One region of the Ochrobactrum teleogrylli genome, then DNA from elsewhere that is predicted to be linked to it. Evidence: riboswitches for the same ligand, from Rfam matches in the RefSeq annotation. Region 1 holds a riboswitch; each other region holds the start of a gene.
The links. A riboswitch is a leader RNA that binds a small molecule or an ion and turns the genes downstream of it on or off. The one in region 1 is predicted to bind cobalamin.
Positions count from the first base shown of each region.

Region 2: it holds a riboswitch for cobalamin, as region 1 does, so the genes downstream of both, WIX40_RS07145 (ABC transporter substrate-binding protein) here and nrdH (glutaredoxin-like protein NrdH) in region 1, are expected to answer to the same signal.
Region 3: it holds a riboswitch for cobalamin, as region 1 does, so the genes downstream of both, WIX40_RS01020 (TonB-dependent receptor domain-containing protein) here and nrdH (glutaredoxin-like protein NrdH) in region 1, are expected to answer to the same signal.
Region 4: it holds a riboswitch for cobalamin, as region 1 does, so the genes downstream of both, WIX40_RS01200 (CbtB domain-containing protein) here and nrdH (glutaredoxin-like protein NrdH) in region 1, are expected to answer to the same signal.

Region 1 covers NZ_JBBHKQ010000002.1:968,330-973,423, reverse strand. Annotated here, with positions in the region: gene nrdE (class 1b ribonucleoside-diphosphate reductase subunit alpha) at 1-1,346, opposite strand, end outside; gene nrdI (class Ib ribonucleoside-diphosphate reductase assembly flavoprotein NrdI) at 1,322-1,744, opposite strand; gene nrdH (glutaredoxin-like protein NrdH) at 1,770-1,991, opposite strand; cobalamin riboswitch at 2,311-2,525, opposite strand; gene WIX40_RS22020 (sigma-54-dependent transcriptional regulator) at 2,588-3,898, opposite strand; gene WIX40_RS22015 (sensor histidine kinase) at 3,885-5,094, opposite strand, start outside.
Region 2 covers NZ_JBBHKQ010000001.1:1,527,694-1,532,787, reverse strand. Annotated here, with positions in the region: gene WIX40_RS07150 (FecCD family ABC transporter permease) at 1-729, opposite strand, end outside; gene WIX40_RS07145 (ABC transporter substrate-binding protein) at 726-1,754, opposite strand; cobalamin riboswitch at 1,938-2,185, opposite strand; gene WIX40_RS07140 (RcnB family protein) at 2,366-2,716, shown strand; gene WIX40_RS07135 (omptin family outer membrane protease) at 2,784-3,731, opposite strand; gene WIX40_RS07130 (hypothetical protein) at 3,870-4,037, opposite strand; gene WIX40_RS07125 (hypothetical protein) at 4,232-4,423, opposite strand; gene WIX40_RS07120 (DUF982 domain-containing protein) at 4,812-5,094, shown strand, end outside.
Region 3 covers NZ_JBBHKQ010000001.1:202,536-207,629, forward strand. Annotated here, with positions in the region: gene rbbA (ribosome-associated ATPase/putative transporter RbbA) at 1-783, shown strand, start outside; gene WIX40_RS01015 (ABC transporter permease) at 785-1,897, shown strand; cobalamin riboswitch at 2,126-2,348, shown strand; gene WIX40_RS01020 (TonB-dependent receptor domain-containing protein) at 2,486-4,360, shown strand; gene WIX40_RS01025 (ABC transporter substrate-binding protein) at 4,375-5,094, shown strand, end outside.
Region 4 covers NZ_JBBHKQ010000001.1:246,653-251,746, reverse strand. Annotated here, with positions in the region: gene cobN (cobaltochelatase subunit CobN) at 1-548, opposite strand, end outside; gene cobW (cobalamin biosynthesis protein CobW) at 548-1,600, opposite strand; gene cobU (bifunctional adenosylcobinamide kinase/adenosylcobinamide-phosphate guanylyltransferase) at 1,605-2,126, opposite strand; gene WIX40_RS01205 (CbtA family protein) at 2,131-2,874, opposite strand; gene WIX40_RS01200 (CbtB domain-containing protein) at 3,016-3,204, opposite strand; cobalamin riboswitch at 3,256-3,488, opposite strand; gene WIX40_RS01195 (phosphatase PAP2 family protein) at 3,510-4,250, opposite strand; gene WIX40_RS01190 (cobyric acid synthase) at 4,440-5,094, opposite strand, start outside.

The DNA of each region.
Region 1 (5,094 bases):
GCTGCGATGTTGAGCGACCCCAGATTACACGAAATATCCTTGCCGAGATGGGCATAGGAAAGGTCTTCATTAAAGATGCTGGCTTCGCTCACCTGCAGAATTTCCGAGCAAAGATTGCTCATGGTGATGCGCCCGTCGATCGGGTTGGCGCGGTTCACCGTGTCCTCGAACATGATATAGGGATAGCCGGACTCAAACTGGATTTCCGCCAGAACCTGGAAGAATTCGCGCGCGTTGATCTTCCGCTTGTGGATGCGCGCATCATCGACCATTTCACGATATCTTTCCGTGACCGAAATCTCGGTCAGCGGCTGACCATAGACCCGCTCCACGTCATAAGGCGAAAAGAGATACATATCCTCATTGTTGCGGGCGAGTTCAAAGGTGATATCCGGGATCACCACACCGAGCGACAAGGTCTTGATACGGATTTTCTCATCGGCATTCTCGCGCTTGGTGTCGAGGAAGCGCATGATATCGGGATGATGGGCATGCAGATAAACCGCACCGGCTCCCTGTCGTGCGCCAAGCTGGTTGGCGTAGGAGAATGAATCCTCCAGAAGCTTCATCACGGGAATAATGCCCGAAGACTGGTTCTGGATCTGCTTGATCGGCGCGCCGGATTCGCGAATATTCGTCAGGCTCAAGGCCACGCCGCCACCGCGTTTGGAAAGCTGCAATGCGGAATTGATGGAACGTCCGATGGACTCCATATTGTCCTCCACCCTCAACAGGAAACAGGACACGAGTTCGCCGCGCTGCTTCTTGCCCGCATTGAGGAATGTCGGCGTTGCAGGCTGATAGCGACCGGAAATGATTTCATCGACAAGGTCACGCGCCAGTTGCTCGCTGCCGCGCGCCAATGCCAGCGCCACCATGCAGACGCGGTCTTCATAGCGCTCCAGATAGCGCTTCCCGTCGAAGGTTTTCAGCGTGTAGCTGGTGTAATATTTGAAGGCGCCCAGAAATGTCGGGAAACGGAACTTTCTCGCATAGGCCTCATCGAAAAGATCACGCACGAAATTGAAGGAATACTGGTCGAGCACGGCCTGCTCGTAATAGTTCTCGGTTACCAGATAATCCAGCTTCTCCCGCAGATTATGGAAGAAGACCGTATTCTGATTGACGTGTTGAAGAAAATATTGCCGCGCAGCTTGCCGGTCACGGTCCAGCTGGATGTTGCCTTCATCGTCATAGAGATTGAGCATTGCGTTCAGCGCATGATAGTCCAGCCCATCCGTAGATTTGACGGGCTTGGGGCTGTTCGACGCTGCCGCTTGTGGCGCGTCCTCCGCAATCGGCTCTGCATCGCGCTCGCGGATCAGGGTTGTGTCGGCCGTGTCCAAAATCGTTCCATCCCGTTCCTGACATTGCCAATGTCTTCATCGGTTCCCAAAAGCTCGAAGCGATAAAGATAGGGAACCTGACATTTGGCGGAGATTATTTTGCCGGCTATGCCAAAAGCTTCGCCGAAATTGCTGTTGCCCGCGGCGATCACGCCGCGGATCAGCGAGCGATTGCCCGCATTGTTGAGAAACCGGATGACGGGCTTTGGCACCGCCCCCTTGGTTCCACCGCCGCCATAGCTTGGCGTCATGAGCACGAATGGCTCGTCTATCTGCAACAGGCTCGTGTCATCCTCACCCCTTTGGAGGATGGGAATGCGCCTCGCGCGCATTCCAAGCCGCTCTACGAAACGGTGCGTGTTCTCGGAGCGACTGGAAAAATAGACAAGGAGACCCATTGCAGAACTCATGGCGAAGCCACGGTCACGAAAGGCCGTTGATCATATCCGGGCGAAAACCGGCCCAGTGGGTTTCACCGGCCACGACGACCGGCACCTGCCGGTAACACAGCCCCCTCACGAGATCGAAAGCCTCCATATCTGCAGAAATGTCGATGACCTGATAATCAATCCCCTGGCGGTCGAGGGCGCGGGTTGTTGCGGTGCACTGGACGCAGGCGGGTTTGCTATAGACGGTAACGTTCATTTCTTCCTCACTGGATTGGGCGCAAGCTGACTGGGACCCGTCCGCCGTATGGGGGACAGATGCGCATAAAAGATCGTTCGCGCACGGGACATGCGCGTGAAGACGGACAAAATGGGGAAAGTCAGCGATGCATGAGCACCACTGGACCGCGCAAAATCACCTCTGGAAAGGTGGTCCTGAACTGAAAGGACAATACAAACTGCACAATGTGTCAGACATGGACTTCACCCCGAAGCTTGTGAGCGGGTATTCGGGGTAGCAATCGGCAAGAAGCACAACTCGCCTCAATGACTGCACACCAACCGGACACCCCGCCCGTGGACGTTCATTGCTCAAGGCAGGTCTCCTGGCTCACGGGTCAGCGCCCTTGTCGGTCTTCCCAGCTTACGCCAGTGACATGATCAACAAGAACTCACCGTTTACAGTTGCGGGGGCAGCTTCGGCTTCGTCTCAACCTTCATGGCGGCGACTCACCGAATTCCCTCTTAGCTTTCGACCCATCGAATCGAAAGAACCTAGAACACTATATATAGTAGTCTAAGTTAAAAATCGGTCAATAGATAGTTGCGGAAAACGCGCGTCGGTGGGCGAATACGTCAATCGCGACGACGAAACGACGAGGCATCGATGTCGTGCCTTTGCAGCCTTGCATAGAGACTACGGCGCGGCAGTTGCAGCACTTCAGCAGCAACGCCCACATCGCCATTGCATCGTTCGAGCGTGGCGCGGATGACCCCTTCCTCGAACCGATCCATCTGTTCGGATAACGGCAATGTGCTCGGTTCATGTTCAGGGTCATGCCGCAAGCCAAGCACCACCTGTTTGGCATAATTGCGCAGCTCGCGCACATTGCCCGGCCAGTCGTCGGAATGGAGCCGTGACTCGATGGCTGCATCGATTGCGGGGCGCGGTTGCCCGAACTGGCTGGCGGCCTCGTCGAGAAAATAGGCAAAAAGGAGACCTATATCCTTGCGGCGTTCACGCAAGGGCGGAATGCGCAACCGCACCGTTTCTAGCCTATAGAAAAGATCAGAGCGAAAACGCCCCGCTGCAACGGCACCGTCCAGATCGCCTTTGGCGGCCGCAATCACCCGCAGATTGACAGCACGAGGCTCTCCGGTCAGCGAAGGCAACTCGCGCTCCTCCACAACCCGCAGCAACTTGCCTTGCAGGTTGACCGACATGCTGTCGATCTCGTCAAGAAAGAGCGTACCCCGATCAGCATCGGCAATCCTGCCGCGCTGAATACGATTGCCAAACAGGACGTCATCTGCAACCGCATCGGGGAGCGCAGCGCAATCAATCGCAACGAAGCCGCGAGCATGGCGCGCACTCCAGCGATGCAACAGTCGGGCGACAAGTTCCTTGCCCGTACCAGTCTCGCCTTCGATCAGTACATCAACATCGACGCTCGCCAATTGGCGAATCGTGTCGCGCAGCCGCACCATGACCGGCGTTTCGCCCAGCAATGGATAATCCTGCTCGGCTTCCGCCGCAGCACGGCGCAGACGCCGGTTTTCCAGCACCAGACGGCGCATTTCCAGCGCACGGCGCACACTGGAAATCAGGTGATCGGCTGCAAAGGGTTTGGCAATAAAATCGAAGGCGCCCTTCTTGAGCGCCGTGACGGCCATGCCGATATCGCCATGGCCTGTCATCAGAATGACCGGCAATTCGGGGTCACGCGCCAGCAGCGCTTCCATAACGGCATGGCCATCGATACGCGGCATCCGAATATCGGTGACGACAACGCCGGGAAAATCGGCGGTCAGATTGGCTAGCGCCGACTGGCCATCGCCGTGGGTTTCAATATCGATCCCGGCAATCTCGAAGGAATCCGCAAGGGCCGTGCGAAACGGCGCATCGTCATCGACCAGCATCACGCGCAAGGGTTCACTTTCCGTCATGCTCACCGTCCTTATGCACCCGCTTCCACGTCGCAGCAAAAGCCGCACCACCCAGTGGTGAAGGAACGACCCGCAACGTTCCCTCCAGTTCCGTCATCAGATCGCGCGCGATACCGAGCCCAAGACCAAGCCCGTCCGGTTTGCCGGTGACAAAGGGGCTGAAAATCTCATCATCCAGTTCCGGATCAATACCCGGACCGTTATCTGCAACGATCAACGACACTTGTTCATCGTCTTGCTCGATGATGATTGCGACATGCGGATCGGGCTGCGCCGTCACCGCATCGAGCGCGTTTTGCAGCAAATTGACGAGCACCTGTTCCGAGCGGATACGGCAGGCGAACACCATCAATTCTGATTGCTCCGGCATATCCAGCGGTACATTGGCATTGCGAAAACGGTCGCCCATCAACACCATCGTGCCATCGACCAGTTCGTTCAGTGGTATCGGACGCGCAACGCTGCCGCGTCGACGGGCAAAGCGGCGCATCTCCTGCGTAATGGAGCCGATGCGCGCCGTCAGATCGACGGAGGTCGTCAGATTTGCGGCAACCTTGTCGAGCTTGCCCTTGGACAGATAGTGCTGCGCATTCTCGGTCAGCGTACGGATGGTCGCGACCGGCTGATTGATTTCATGCACAAGGCCCGCAGTGATCGAGCCAAGCGAGGCCAGCCTGTTTGCCTGCGCCAACTCCTCACGGGCATCACGAAAGCGCTTGTCGGCGCGCTCGCGCTCGATCATCTCGGCACTTAGTTCCGCCGTGCGTTCGGCGACAGCTTTTTCCAGCGCAGCGCGATCAGCAGTTGCACGCGCAGCGTGCGTCATGCGCCAGTAGACGGCAGCGGCAAGCAAAAACACCACCAGCATCGCCGCAACGGTGATCAGTCGCGCCAGATCATGGGCCGCCTGCATGGACGGTGCGGTCGGCTCGATATGGACCAGTTTCAGCGCGGTCCCGGCAATGGGTTCTTCAACGACGACGAACGGATCGCCGGAAGGTCCGCGCATCACCCCTCCAGACTCAAAAGCATAACGGCTCGGCTGGAGATCGGCGGCATGGAACTGCCCGCTTTGGAGAATTTTCGTCCGTTCGGCGGTGGTAATCGGCTGGAAAGACCGCAGCGCTTCCGGCATATCGGTCGACGCCAGAATGATTCCGCGTGGATCAATCACAAAGGTCTGACCCGGATCGTTC
Region 2 (5,094 bases), on a different contig from region 1:
GAGCGAAGCAGCGGATTCTGCGCCGAAAGTGAAGGCGTCGAGCGCACGCGCATGCCACAGGCAGACCACCAGCCCGATCAGGCAAGCAGGCAGCGCCAGCGTCACATCCGGCCAACGCACGCCGGACAGATTGCCAAGCAGCCAGAACATAATGCCCCGCGCCTGCTCGGCATTGGCCGCCTTGGTCACGATGAACGAGGTCAGCGCGTTGAAAAGCTGCGATCCGGCAATACCGGCCAGAATGATCGCGCTGTTGCCCCGCCCCGCCTTCAACGCCAGCAGCGACACCAGCACAAAGGCAAAAATCGCCCCGATGAATGCGCCAAGCGACAAAGTGAGAACGCCAGCGCCGATGCCAAGAATGGCGACGCTGACAGCCCCGGTCGAGGCCCCGGCGGAAATGCCCAGAATATACGGATCAGCCAGCGAGTTGCGCAGCAGCGATTGCAGCACGACGCCGGAAAGCGCCAGCGCCGCCCCGCAGCATGCCGCCACCACGGCACGGCTGAGACGATAGCTCCACACAATGCCCTCATCGATGGGATCGAGCACATAGCCTGCATGCCACAGGCGGTTGGCGACGGTCTTCGCCACCACATCGAGCGGTATGGCGGTTTCGCCAATCGCTGCGCCCAGCCACAAGGCGGCAAGCAGCAGGATGAGCGCCAGAACCCCGGCGCTCAGCTTGTTGCTGAACGGAAGCCTTCCTATGGCTACCAATGCCGTCATTTGTTGAGGTCCGAGGCAGCGATGGCCGCCGCCAGCGTTTCGATGCCCTCAATCACCCGCAGCGAGGTGCTCATCGACTGCGCATCCATGTCGAAGACGTGGCCGTCCTTGACTGCAGGCATCAGGCTTGTCACCGGATCGCTTTCGAGGAATTTGCGCTTCACGGCAATATCGTCCGCCGGATAGCGGCGACGATCGAGTTTTGCTGCCACGATCATCGACGGGCCAGATTTGGCGATGGTTTCCCAGCCGATGGTCGGCCATTCTTCCTGGCTGTCGACCACATTCCTGATGCCGAGCGCCGACAGGATATAGGCCGGAGCGCCGAATTTTCCGGCGATATAGGGATCGGCGTCAATCTGCGTGCTGGAAAACCACACCGCAGCGGAAAGCTTGGCCCCGCTGGCGCCAATCTTGCGGCGCGCCGCATCTTCGCGCCCTTTCAGCTCGGCAATGAGCTTTTCACCGCGATCCTGCACGTTGAAGATTGCGGCCAGCTCGCCGATTTCCTGATAGACGATATCCATGGTGAAAGCGGCCGTGCGCACGCCGTCGCCGCCGCCGGAATTATCCTTGCCGACACAATCCGAAGGCGAGGTATAGGCCGGGATACCCAGTTCCTCGAACTGCTCCGGCTTGGCGACAATGCCATTCGGCCCGACATGCCATTGAAAATCCGCCGTCACAATATCGGGTTTCTGCGCCAGTACGCTTTCGAAGCTCGGGTCGTTATCGGCCAGTCGCTTGACCTTGGCGTTGACCTCTTCAAAGCCTTTCAGTACCGGGCCGAACCACACCGCCGTACCGACCACCTTGTCACCCAGACCAAGGCTGTACAAAATCTCCGTGCTGCTTTGACCGACAGCCACCGCGCGCGTCGGGGCCTGTTTGAATGTAACGTCGCGTCCGCAGTTCTTCAGCGTCAGCGGATATTGCGTTTCCGCCGCCTGCAGTGCTGGCGCGCCTGCAAACAGAAAAAGAGCGCATAAAGCGATGCGAAACGACGTCTTGCCGTGCAATGTCATGGGAAACCCCGAAATGGTGAGAGAAATGGCCACGTCAGCAAGCGACGGCGATAAGACGCCGTGAGCAAACGGAGATATCCGGGGATATGGATGACGATGAAAGAAAGCGCCTTGCGGCGCGATGTGCTGTCATAACCTGCTCCTGCTCCGGGCATCCCCGCCCGTGACAATGGATAATGATGGCCCAAAGGCCCTATGACGGCAGGTCTCCTGGCTTGCAGATAATCGCTTCCATCTGCCTTCCCGTGTCTTTCAGCTTTCGCCGGTTGAACACAGTGGCATGACGCCCGTCGGCGTCACGAGGATGAACAGCAATCCGCTTACAGTTGCGGGGGCAGCCACGGTCTCGGTCCCTTTTCGGGTCGTCCTCACCGTGTTCCCTATTAATCCCCTTCACTCTCGGTCGGGGAACCGTCGTAATACTATTACGTTCGCATTGCGCTGAGGTCAAGTGGCTCTGTTTCCATTTGGCGGTATGCCCAAGCGCATAAAGCCATGGTTAACAAAGCGTTAATATCACATTGATTTTATTTAATGTTTCAAAATGCAGACATTCATCTTCCGTTCATTCGTCTCCCAATAGTGTCCACCCAACAGCAAAGGAGAACATGATGTTCAAAAAAGTCATTCTTGCAGCCGTAGCCCTTTCCTTCATCGGCGCACCGCTGGCCGCACAGGCGCAGGATTATCAGCGCAAGCCGGGTCCGCACCGCATGGACCAGAAGCCGCGTCCGCCGCATGGCAAGGAATTCGGTCGTAAAGACCCGCGCGACCATGGCCGTCAGCATTGGTCCAAGGGCCAGCGCTACAATGACTGGCGCCGCCAGCCGGAAGTGCGCGACTACAAGCGTTATGGTCTGCGCCGTCCGGGTCCGGGCCAGCGCTGGGTGAAGGTTGACAACCAGTTCCTGCTGGTCACCACGGCAACGGGAATCATCGCTGGCATTCTCGCTGGCCGGTAAGCCGCAAGCCTCAGTGTTTCTAAAAATCGGCCAGAGCAAAACTCTGGCCGATTTTCTTTTTGCAATGTTAGAAACTGACTTTCAGGCCGCCGCCAAGCGTGAACGCCTGCAAGCCGGCGCCTGCATCATCGGGGAAGCTCTTAACCTCCCCCGTTGTTCTGTTTTCCATCATCGTGTCGCCCCTCATGCGGAAGTATTTTTCATAAGCCGCCGAGAGATAGACATTTGTGCGCTCGGTAAAGGCATAAGCGACTTCGGCCTGCGTATCCAGAAACGCCCGGCTTCCGAACGTATCAGTAAAACGCTTATCCCCGTGCCAATGATCGTCGATGTCCTTGGCAGCGACAGTTGCTCCTACGCGCCCCAGCAACGAAAAAGACCATTTTTCGAATGTTGAACGCCATTCGCCGCCCACAAACAGCGCTGGCAAACTTTGCTCGTAGCTGATCCCCTTCCCAGAGAGGACGCCCGTTTTATCGCGAAATCCCTCTTCGCTGTAGACATATTGCGAGTTACCGCTGGTCCATTTCACATTCGTATATTTGAACCCGCCATGCAGATTGAAGACGTTATGTTGATTGATCTCGAAATCATGCCCAACGGCAATATCCAGATTGATGTAACGATCCAGATCTGTCTCATCGCTAACCGAACGATCTGTCCAGTCATCAAAATCATAACTTTTCAAATATGGCGCTAACCAATCGTAGTCTTCCATCTTGTGGGTGCCACCCAGCCCGATTTTCACACGGCCAACCACAGTTATATTTTTCATGGGATCGGCCCTGAAAGCGCCGGTCAGCACAGGCATTTGCGACTGCCAAAACAAATGGCTCATGCGGTTTCCGCCATTGTAGACGATTTCGTCCGCCTTGACCCAAGCGTAGCCGACACCGCCTAAAAAGGTGAAGCTTTTGTCTATATTTGTATATTGAACCCCCGCGGCCTTGTCCGCAGCATTGGCCAAAGGAAAATTTAAAAACAATAAGAATATTGATAAAACGATACGCTGCATGCGCCACTCCTGTAACAGATGACGCATAGTTATATTTTTAATATTGCACAGAAAACTGCCAGAGATAGTTCACTATTTCTGCGCCCATGAAAGGCTATCACCAGTGCGCGCACATGAGGACGACGCGCGCCTCTGAGCCTATCGGTTGCGGGCCTTCATCAGAATCCAGATGAGAACGATCATTACGACGAGGCCGATCGCCAAACCAATCAAACCGCCATAGACGGCATCGGTGTTGCCGCCGATCAATGCCCCAATGCCAGCCCCTAAAATCAGCAGGATAAGCGGCGGCAGGCATCCAATCATTGCGAGGTCCTACAAACACGATCCGATATTTGTGCACCCATAAGTGCACCCGTTTGTGGCCCCATATTTAGCGAGATTTCGCGCAAGCGACAACGGCTTCACGGCGGGATTGTCCAATCCCGCTGCAATGCCGTTGGTATACGAATGGGGCCATAGAAGACTTGCCCCGCTGTCAACCGGGGCAAATGCCTCTGCTAAGCGCCTTTGGTACCAAATATTTTGCCTGGACCTATATTTCGCGTCGGTCCGACCGCCAGCAAAACAGGCTTACCGTTTTCCTTGCTGGTCGCTACCGCAGGTTTTTGTGCGCCCACGACCGGTGCCGCAGCAAGCGCAGTGCCAGACACCATCATCGATCCGATTGCTATTATCGCTATGGCTTTCATATGCCCTCCTCTGCTGGTCTCGCCAGCAATTCGCCAAACACAGAAACGACCGTGCAGGTGACGTGCACGATCTTGACACAGAGGACGACAAAGCCGGATGAAACGCCATACGTCATCTGTCGTATTTCGACATGGCTGAACGAAGAAAATAAGCGCGCTGCTTGCCAACAAACTGATCTGCACATGCAGCAGGTCCGCGCCCCTCTGCAGCTGAAGCCTGCCGCCTCTTATAGTCGCTAAAAAACACGCGCCTCGCATCTGCGAAGCGTGCTGTTTTGCGCGCTGAGTTTTGCTGAAATTCATGCTGTGGGGTTCTTGAAACCGTCGGAGCGATTACTAAATCGAAGCCGTCATTCCAACTTTATCGTTCGATCAAATGGAGGTTCCGATGAGCGACCGTTTGTTTGACAGTCCTGTTTTTGTGAAGGACGGCAAATTTCTAATCAGGGAGATTGCAGGCCCGATCGACGCAATCGATTTTCTTTATGAATGGCCACAGGATGATCGCGATATCATCTATGAAGTGGCATGGAGCGCCTGTTGCGACGCTCACAGCGGACAAAAGCCGCTGATCGTGGCGCAAAACGCATTTGAAGGATTTGCGCGAAAGCGAAATATTCTCGAAAAACCTGAAGCCGCCATGCCGTGGATGATTTCGCATGGCAATGGCG
Region 3 (5,094 bases), on a different contig from region 1:
CCTGTCGAGGTGGCGGCCTGGATCGACGGTGCCATGCCCACCCGCGCTGAAACGGTGCGCGGCTATGTGCAAGGCATGCATGCCAACTGGCTGACGCAAAAGGCGCGCGAGCTTTATGGCAATGCGGCGACGGTCGGCAATTTCAATCTGGAAATTCGCTATCGCTACAATCCCGATGTCCAGAGTCTGGTGGCGATGGTTCCAGCAGTCATTCCAATGCTGCTTTTGATGATCCCGGCCATGCTCGCGGTTTTGAGCGTGGTGCGCGAAAAGGAGCTGGGCTCTATCATCAATTTCTATGTGACGCCGGTGACCAAATTCGAGTTCCTGTTCGGCAAGCAATTGCCCTATATCGCACTCGCCTTCCTCAACTTCCTGATGCTGACAGCCTTTGCTGTCTTCATCTTCCGGGTGCCGTTTACCGGCAGTTTCCTCACCTATGCAGCGGCGGCGCTGCTCTATGTCATCATCGCGACCGGCATGGGTCTGGTGCTTTCCACCTTCATGAGCAGCCAGATTGCCGCCATTTTCGGGACGGCCTTGCTGACACTCATTCCGGCGGTGCAATATTCCGGCATCATCGATCCGGTTTCGTCATTGCAGGGTGCGGGCGCATTCATCGGCAAGATTTACCCGACGACCTATTTCGTGACCATCTCGCGCGGGGTTTTCTCCAAGGCGCTTGATTTTGGCGATCTTGCCGGGTCGTTCATACCCTTGCTGATCGCCATTCCGGTGCTGATGGTGCTGGCCATTCTCCTTCTCAAGAAACAGGCGGGCTGAGATGCGGATAGCCAATATATTCCAGCTCGGTATCAAGGAATTGCGCGGTCTCGCCCGCGATCCTATGCTTCTGCTGCTGATCGTCTATGCGTTTACGCTTGCGGTCTATACCTCTGCCCGGGCCCAGCCCGAAAATCTCAGCAATGCGGCTATCGCGATTGTCGATGAAGACCAATCGCCGGTCTCAAACCGTATCACCTCGGCTTTCTACCCGCCTTATTTCGTGCCGCCCAAACTCATTTCTTCCTACGAGATGGACAGCCGCATGGATGAAGGGCTCGACACTTTCGCGCTGAACATTCCGCCGAATTTTCAGCGCGATCTGCTGGCCGGGCGCTCGCCGACCATCCAGCTCAATGTGGATGCAACTCGCATGAGTCAGGCCTTTACGGGCGGTGGCTATGTTCAGTCCATCGTCTCCAGTGAGGTGAACGAGTTCCTGAACCGTTATCGCGGCACGGCGGATACGAAGGTCGATCTCAATTTGCGATCCCGCTTCAATCAGGATCTGAACAAGAGCTGGTTTGGCGCGATCAACAATGTCATTTCGTCGGTCACCATGCTGTCGATCATCCTGACGGGTGCTGCGCTGATCCGCGAGCGCGAGCATGGCACCATCGAGCATTTGCTCGTCATGCCGGTGACGCCGGTTGAAATCATGGTCAGCAAGGTCTGGTCCATGGGGCTGGTCGTGCTGGTCGCTTCGGCCTTTGCGCTGATCTTTGTAGTGCAAGGTCTGCTAGCGGTGCCGATTTATGGATCGGTTCTGCTGTTTCTGGCTGGCGCCGCATTGCAGCTTTTCGCAACCACCAGCCTCGGCATTTTTCTGGCAACGGTTGCAGGCTCCATGCCGCAGTTCGGCATGTTGCTGATGCTGGTGCTAATGCCGTTGCAGGTGCTTTCCGGCGGCATGACGCCACGGGAAAGCATGCCGGACATCATCCAGAACATCATGCTGGTAGCTCCAAACACGCATTTCGTCATATTGGCGCAGGCGATCCTGTTCCGAGGGGCAGGGATCGGCGTGGTATGGCCGCAATTTCTGGCCCTGATCGTCATCGGTTCGGTGCTGTTTTACTTCGCGCTGCAACGCTTCCGGGCATTCCTGCGATAGAGCGGTGGGAACCGCTCTATCCATTCGTTTTGACGCATTATCCTGCGCATCGGAGCGGGATCAGAAATCAGTCCATTGAACCGATTTCCCCGCGTAGGCGCTGCGCACTTTGGCTGGAAATGCTCTAACCAAAGATGTTTGAAAACAATGCCCTGAATCGCTTCGTTGAGAATGCGATTCAGGGGAGCGCGCTTTTTGGCGCATTGCGAATCCGCCTCGGCCTTGCTAGGGCTCGTTTCAGGAAACGGTTTCGCTGTAAAAGGCGGATGAAAAGGGAACGCGGTGAGGCCATCTGGCCAATTCTGCGACTGCCCCCGCAACTGTAACCGGAGAGCTATCTTCCACAATCGCTCAGGCGATCAAGCCACTGAGAGCAGTTTTTGCACTCGGGAAGGCGGAAGAACAGCGGCGACCCGGAAGTCAGGAGACCTGCCGCATCCGGTCACCTAGTTTCGACGCGGGGCGTGTCGGGGCGCGGCTTTCCGTAGCGGTGACATTGGACAAATGTTGCCGCCGGAACGGGAAAAGGGTATCCCCCATTTCTTCGACCTGCGGTCAGGCGATATCGCCTTGCAGGAGACGATACAGGTGCATATTCCAAAATTATCCATTTTGCTGACGGCTGCTTTTGCGGCTGCAAATCCGCTTGCCGCATCGGCCCAAACCGCCAGCGGCGCGGGCGATGCCAATGCAAGCGTGGTTCTCGATACGATTGTTGTCACGCCGCTTCGTCGCGCAACGTCGTTGCAGCGATCCACCTCGTCGGTAACGGTCATCGACACGGCTGAAATCGAGCGTTCGGCGGCCCCCGATCTGCAATCACTGCTGAAATCCTATAGCGGGGTTTCGATCAAGGCGAATGGCGGGCAGGGGTCGAAGTCGGACATCTATATGCGCGGCATGTCGTCCAAGCAGACGGTCGTACTAGTCAATGGCGTCCGCACGGCATCGGCTACGGACGGAACCACGGCGCTGGCCAATATACCGCTGACGTCCATCGAGCGCATCGAGATCGCCAAGGGCGGCCATTCGGCCCAATATGGTGCGGATGCGATGGGCGGCGTCATCAACATCATCACCAAGCAGGGCGGGGCTTGTGGCGAGCGCTCATGGTGCGGCAGCCTGTCCACGGGCGTCACCCATCCCTGGGGCGGCTATGCTTCCGGTTCGGTGCAAGGGCAGAGCGCTGCGGGTGTCGATTATGCCTTTGGTGCGGCGATCACCGGCACCGAGGGCTATGATTTCACCAGCCCCGATGCGTGGGGACACGAACCGGACCGGGATGGTTTCCTGCAAGGCTCGCTCAACTTCTCGCTCGGAAAAGATTTTGACTGGGGCAGGATCTATGCGGACGGGCTTTTGAGCCGGGGCCGCAATCAGTATGATTCCGAATATCCGTCCGCCGATCAGGGCTACAGCACAGCCTTTTCTGGCAAGATCGGCACGCGGATCGATCACGCGGATGACTGGTCTTCGACAGTCGAGTTCAGCTCGGGCATCGATAGCAGCCGTGATTTCCGCAAGGGCGTCTCCGGCTCCGACCGTTATGAAACCAAGCGCTACGGCGTTTTCGCGTCCACCGAGAAAAGTTTCGAAACGGGCAAGGCAAAGCATGTCGTGACCGGCGGTGTCGAAGCCTATCGCGAGACGATCGATTCCACCGTCGCCTATGACGAGACGGGGCGCAATCTGGCGGCGGTGTTCGGGCAGTATTCGCTGGAATATGAAGCGCTGCGCGTCGATGGCGGTGTGCGTTACGACCACAACCAGCAATTCGGCGACGTGACGACATACAATATTGGTGCGAGCTATGAGATTGTACCCGACCTCGTTGTGCGGTCGTCCTATGCGACCGGATTTCGTGCGCCGACATTCAACGAGCTTTATTATCCCGGTTTCGCCAATCCCGATCTGCAGCCGGAAAAGTCACGCTCCTATGAAGTGGGGCTGAACTGGCAGATTTCGGCGGCGACCAGCCTTGATCTTGCGCTTTATCGCAATGAATTGCGCGATGCGATCATGAGTACCGCGCCTTCTTATCTGCCCTATAATGTGGCGCGCGCTCAGGTGACAGGTTTCGAGGCGACGCTGGCGCATCGCTTCGATGACCAATGGGGCGTGAAGGGGGTGCTGGACTTCAAGCGACCCATCGATGAAGAAAACGACACCGATCTTGCCTATCGCGAACGTTTCAAGGCGACCGCCGAAGTGAACTATACGCCGTTCGAAGGTCTCGACCTGACGGGCCGCGTCTTCTATGGCGGTTCGCGCTATGCCGATGCCGCAAATACGCGGAAGCTCGGCAGCTATGTGACCGCCGATTTCGTGGCGCTTTATGCCGTCGACAAGCAGTCAAAGCTGAAGTTCTCGGTCGAGAACATCTTTGACAAGGACTACCAGACGACCTCCGGTTATATTGCGCCGGGCCGTACCTTCAACATCGGTCTGACGCGGAATTTCTGAGGGTTTATCGACGGATGACGAGAGCGACGATCCTTGGCGCAAACTGGCTTATGGCGCTGGCAGCCATGGTTTCGGTCGCTCTTTCTTCTGCCAAGGCTGCACCGCCACAGCGCGTGGTGTCGATCAATGTCTGCACCGATCAACTGGCCATGCTTCTGGCCGCGCCGGGACAGTTGCGGTCGGTTTCCCGTCTGTCGCGCGATCCGCAGCTTTCCGTGCTGGCTGTGCAGGCGGCGACAATACCGGTTAATCGGGCTGAAGCAGAGGAGATTTTCCTCATGAAGCCCGATCTGGTGCTGGCGGGCACATTTTCATCGCAGGTGACGGTCGATCTTCTGCGCAGGCTTGGCCTGCATGTGGAACAGTTCACGCCTGCGCGCTCGTTTGACGATATCGAAGCGCATCTAAGGCGGATGGGCGCGTTGCTTGGACGCGAAGAACAGGCGGAAGCGCTGGTCGCCTCCATGCGATCTAGACTTGCGGCAATAGAAAAGCCGCAGCAACGCAAGACCGTCGCGCTTTATTTCGCCAATAGTTACACATCCGGGCGCGGCACATTGATTGACGAGGCGGTCAAGCGGGCAGGGCTGGACAATATCGCCGACCGCGCTGGCGTGAACGGACCTGCGGCGCTACCTCTCGAAATGCTGGTGATGGAAAAGCCAGATATGCTGGTCCTCAGTGCAAGCGAGCGCGCACCGGGGCTGGCTTTCCAGAATTTCCGGCATCCGGCT
Region 4 (5,094 bases), on a different contig from region 1:
GCCTCGCCCGGCCACCAAAGCCCCGCCTTGAGCAGTGGCGCGGCTTCGGCTGGCTTTTCGCCGCCGTGGATCAGCGCGGCGCAATAATCGAGGAAAGCGCGCATGTTGGAAGCGCCGCCCTCAATCAGATAGCGCCACAACGCGTCACGGTCAGCGTTTGCAACCGTCGAAAAGCGATCCAACCCATGATCCGGCTTGTCGTCGCCCGGAAGCACCGCGATCTTGACGCCGTTGTTCACAGCGCAGGCATGAAGTGCTTCCAGCCCATAGGGCCAGTAGGTTTCACCGCCGATAATGCGCACGACAATCAGCTTTGCATGACGCACCGTCCGCTCGACATAAGCATCGACGGACATAGGATGCGTCAGGCTCAGAAAACTGGCGAGCCGCAGGCTTGGCCCGTTTGGCTCAGCGCGGTGCGCCTGCGCAAGACTGGCCAGCTCCGTGTCGGCGGCGGAAAGGAACAGAATGTCACCGGGCGTCTGGCCGAGATCGACGGCCTCATTGCCGTCGCTGATCGTTCCTTTCTGGGCAAGCAGAAGATGCATTACAAAACTGCGTCTTTCACGGCCTTGGTAATGGCGGTTTCATCGATCTCATGCAGGCCGATGACAACGAGACGCGTCGAACGGGCTTCATCCTTGCCCCATGGGCGGTCGAAGTAATGCTCGATACGCGGGCCGACAGCCTGCACCACTAGACGCATCGGCTTGCCGGGCACATCGACAAAGCCCTTGAGGCGCAGAACATCATGGTCGGCGATGATGGTCTTCAGCTCTTCGGCAAAAGCCTTCGGGTCCGACACGGAACCGGCCTCGACCACAAAGCTCTCGAATTCATCATGATCATGCTCGTGACCATCGGCATGATGAATTTCATGATGCGACTTGCGGTTGGCGATATCGTCTTCCGTACCAACGCCAAGACCAAGCAGCACATCAGCGCCAAGCTTGCCGAAGCTTGCAGGCACCATGTTGACGCGGCGCGACGAGCGCTCGGCAACATCCGCCTTCACGCTATCGAGGCTTGAGGCATCGATCAGGTCGGCCTTGTTGAGCACGATCAAGTCGGCCGCATGAATCTGATCTTCAAACAGCTCTTCCAGCGGGCTTTCATGGTCCAGTGATTCATCGGCGGCGCGCTGCGCATCCACCTTGTCATGATCATCAGCGAAGCGGCCTTCGGCGACAGCGGCGGCATCGATCACCGTGACCACACCATCCACAGTCACCTGCGTCTTGATTTCCGGCCAGTTGAAGGCAGCCACAAGCGGCTGTGGCAAAGCGAGGCCGGAGGTCTCGATGACGATGTGATCCGGGCGATCCGCGCGGTCGAGCAGCTTGGTCATGGTCGGGATGAAATCGTCCGCAACGGTGCAGCAAATGCAGCCATTGTTGAGTTCGATCACATCTTCCTCGCGGCAGGTTTCGATGCCGCAACCTTTCAGAATACCGCCATCGACACCAAGATCGCCAAATTCATTGATGATCAGCGCAATGCGCTTGCCATTGGCGTTTTCAAGCAGATTGCGGATCATCGTGGTCTTCCCCGATCCGAGAAACCCGGTAATCACGGTCGCCGGTATCTTTTGGCCCTGCATAAAATTATCCCTTCATCTTGAGCGGCAAGCCCGCCGCCATGAAATAAACTTCGTCTGCCGCCGCAGCGATGGCCTGATGCAAAAAGCCTGCATGATCGCGAAATTCCCGCGCCATGCGGTTTTCCGGCACGATGCCAAGACCCACCTCGTTGGAGACGAAAACAACCGGCCCGCCCAGCTCAGAAAGCGCGGTCACCAGATCACGCCCTTCCGCAGCAATGTCGCGTTCGGCCATCATGAGATTGGTGACCCACAAGGTCAGGCAGTCAACCAGCACAAATCTGGACGATTGTGCCTGTTGCAAAAGCGCGCCCTTCAGCTCGAACGGCTCTTCGACTGTTTGCCATTGCGTGCCGCGCCGGTCGCGATGCACCGCGATGCGACTTTCCATTTCTCCGTCGAAGGCCCGACCAGTCGCCAGATAGACCGGCTGAAGCCCGGAGGCTTCAACCAGTTTTTCGGCATAGGACGATTTGCCTGAACGGGCTCCGCCAAGAACAAAGGTTATTTTTCCGGGCAGAGCCATGCTTTCAGCCTTCCAGTTCCGATGAGGCGTAATGCTGGATGAACCAGCCAAGCGCCAGACCAATCACCGCCCACATGAACAGGTTCGTCGCCAGCGAGGCGACCGCATATTGCGACGCAAGCAGCGACGGAATAGGCGACGCAATATCCTCAGGATGCGGCGCGCCATAGAGATGCGGCGCAATAATGGCGATGAGGCCGAGCAGTTTTGCCCAGATTTCTCCGCGCAGCACGATGAGATAAAGGCCGACGCCGCTGAGAACAACCGTCGAAATCCACCAAAGCTGGCGCTCTGCAAGATCGTCGGCAGGCATGGCTGGCAGTTCCGGCGACAGACCGAGCGCAGGCAAGAATGCCACCGCAAAGAAACCGGCCATGCCCCAGTAAAGCCCGTTCTGCACGGTGATCGGGCGACCAATCAGCAGCGCGATACCGCCAAGCAGCAGTGCAAAACCGGCACCCGCAACAAGATTGGCGAGGATTGTATTGCCAAGGCGACCGAAAGGCAGTTCTGCTCCGGCTCCTTCTTCCTCCGGCGCGGCAGTTGTCGCATGGTCATGGGCAGGCGTCTCAGCGGCGTGTTCATGCGGCGCGGCTTCCGCCGGTCCGTGGCTATGGCCGCCGCCCGCCTCTTCGTAAACTTCCGCCTGAATGATCAGCGGCACGGTTTTGAGATACATGGCAGGCGTCACCAGAAGCCCTGCCAGAAGGCCCGCAGCAAGCGTGGCCAAGAGATAACGGATCAACATTTCAATTCCCCAGCTGCAAAGCCCGTCGGTAGCAAACGCTATCCGACGCTCTGCAATGTCAGCTTCCTAGAAAAACAGACATATGGTCATTTCCCCATGCAAACCGGCCAAGGGCGCGGCTCACAATGTCGATGCAAAGCATCAATGGCAGGGAAAACCGTAAGAATGGCGGGTATCATGCGCTGAATCGTGCAGCGCATCCGAATGCGCAATGCCAACGCCATAGATAAGAAACGCGCCGAGAAGCAGGGAGACCACCGCCGTACCGAGGCGCGCAGCCAAAGGCAGGGGAATAGTAGCGGAGACAGAATTATTCATACGTGCAGCCATGACAACCTCCGTGCAGGCAGCAGGGAAAAACCTCCCATGGGGCGCGGGTAAAATACCCTTCTGCAACAGGCAGGTCTCCTGGCTCGCGGGTCGTCGGTAATGTCACCGCCTTCCCGGAACGTGATGTTCCAGTGGCTGCCGGTTGCCCGGCTTGGCTTCATTCCTCTCCGCTCTACAGTCGCGGGGTCGGCTGCGATAGAAACGCCCTGATTGGGTCCGTCCTTCGCATTCCCTCTTGGTTTCACCAGATTCGTCCGGCGAAAACCTGTCACATGCGCGGACATTAAGCCTTTGCTGATAGGCCGTCAATCAGCGCGAGGGCGCAGAAATTGCCCCTTGCGCCGAACCCAGCGGTCGATGGTCTCCGCCTTGGCATTGATCCTGGGCCAGAGCCACAACATCACGCCCACCACCAAACTCCATGCGATCACCACATCCGATAGAAAATGCGCGCCCATGAAAACACGGTTCATGGAAATCAGCATGAGGATTGGAATGAAAATCGCGGCGGACATAACGCGCCAGCGTTCAGGAACGAATATTAAAAGCGACAGCATCGCAGCCGCAGCAGCGCCCTCTCCCGACGGAAATGAGCAGTTTTTGCTACATGTCGCAGCCATCTGCCAGGCCGGTGTAAAATTCATTGAGCCGCCAAATTCCAGCAGATGTCGTGGCCGCGCTCTTCCGATCAGCAACTTCAGGCTTTGCGTTACGATGCCTGGGCCAAGCGCAAAGGTCAGAAGCACATAAAGCACCTTGTGAGGGGCGATAGAAAGGATGGGGCGCCGCCACAACGCGTAGAAACCGATCAAAACCAGCATTGCAGCCAGCAACCAACACTGACTGACACGGTGGAAATCCCTAAGGGCGACCCAAGCCGGTGAATTCGACGCGGAAAAATCCCCGTGTTTGAAAAAATATCGGCTGGTAATCAAATCGACCTGAGGCGAAACAATGAACAATGCATTGACCGCCAAGAGTGAATATACGTAGAGATGACGGCGAAAAACAATATGAGGATTTTGATATAAAAACCTCAATATCAAAATAGCCTCATTATAATTTTAAATATATTTTGAATGAAACGAGATGGTAAAAATGCCAGTATAAATTTTTATACGATACAGTATATTAGAATTATCTGAAATTTATATATAATTAAGATTTATTGTCATATCAGACCAAAAAATAGCCCTGATACGTGAAACTATCGAGACTGAACGAGTACAGTTGTGTCAGATCAGCGAAAACAACGCATCGATATCGAGACAGGCTTCCAGCCCTTCCGCCAGTTCATCCAGCGCCGCTTCGACGCTCAGGCGGTAATTGCCTATTCCGCCCTCAACACCTAGCGCTGCGAGAAATTGCTGCCGAAAACGATCCGCACCGAAAACACCATGTAAATAAGTGCCCATGATGCGGCCATCGGCAGATATCGCACCGTCATCATGATTTTCGATGCGCGCGAAAGGCCTGAACATATCCGCACCTGTCGTGCGGCCAACATGAATTTCATATCCCTCGAGCGGCGCATCATAGAGCAGCGAAGTCGCCTTCACATTGCGGACGACTTTTTCCGGCTCCATGACCGTCTCGATGTCGAGCAGCCCCAGCCCTTCTGCTTCGCGCACCTGCCCTTCGATACCGTGCGGGTCATGGATGCTGCGCCCCAGCATCTGAAACCCGCCGCAGATACCCAGCACATGTCCGCCCCGCTTCACGTGCTGTACCAGATCGCGATCCCAACCGTTTTCACGGAAAGCCAGCAGATCGGTGATCGTGGATTTCGTTCCCGGCAGTACAACCAGCCCGGCATCGGGCGGAAGAGACGTACCGGGCGGCACCATGACCACCTCCACCGCAGGCTCGGCTTTCAGCGGGTCCAGATCG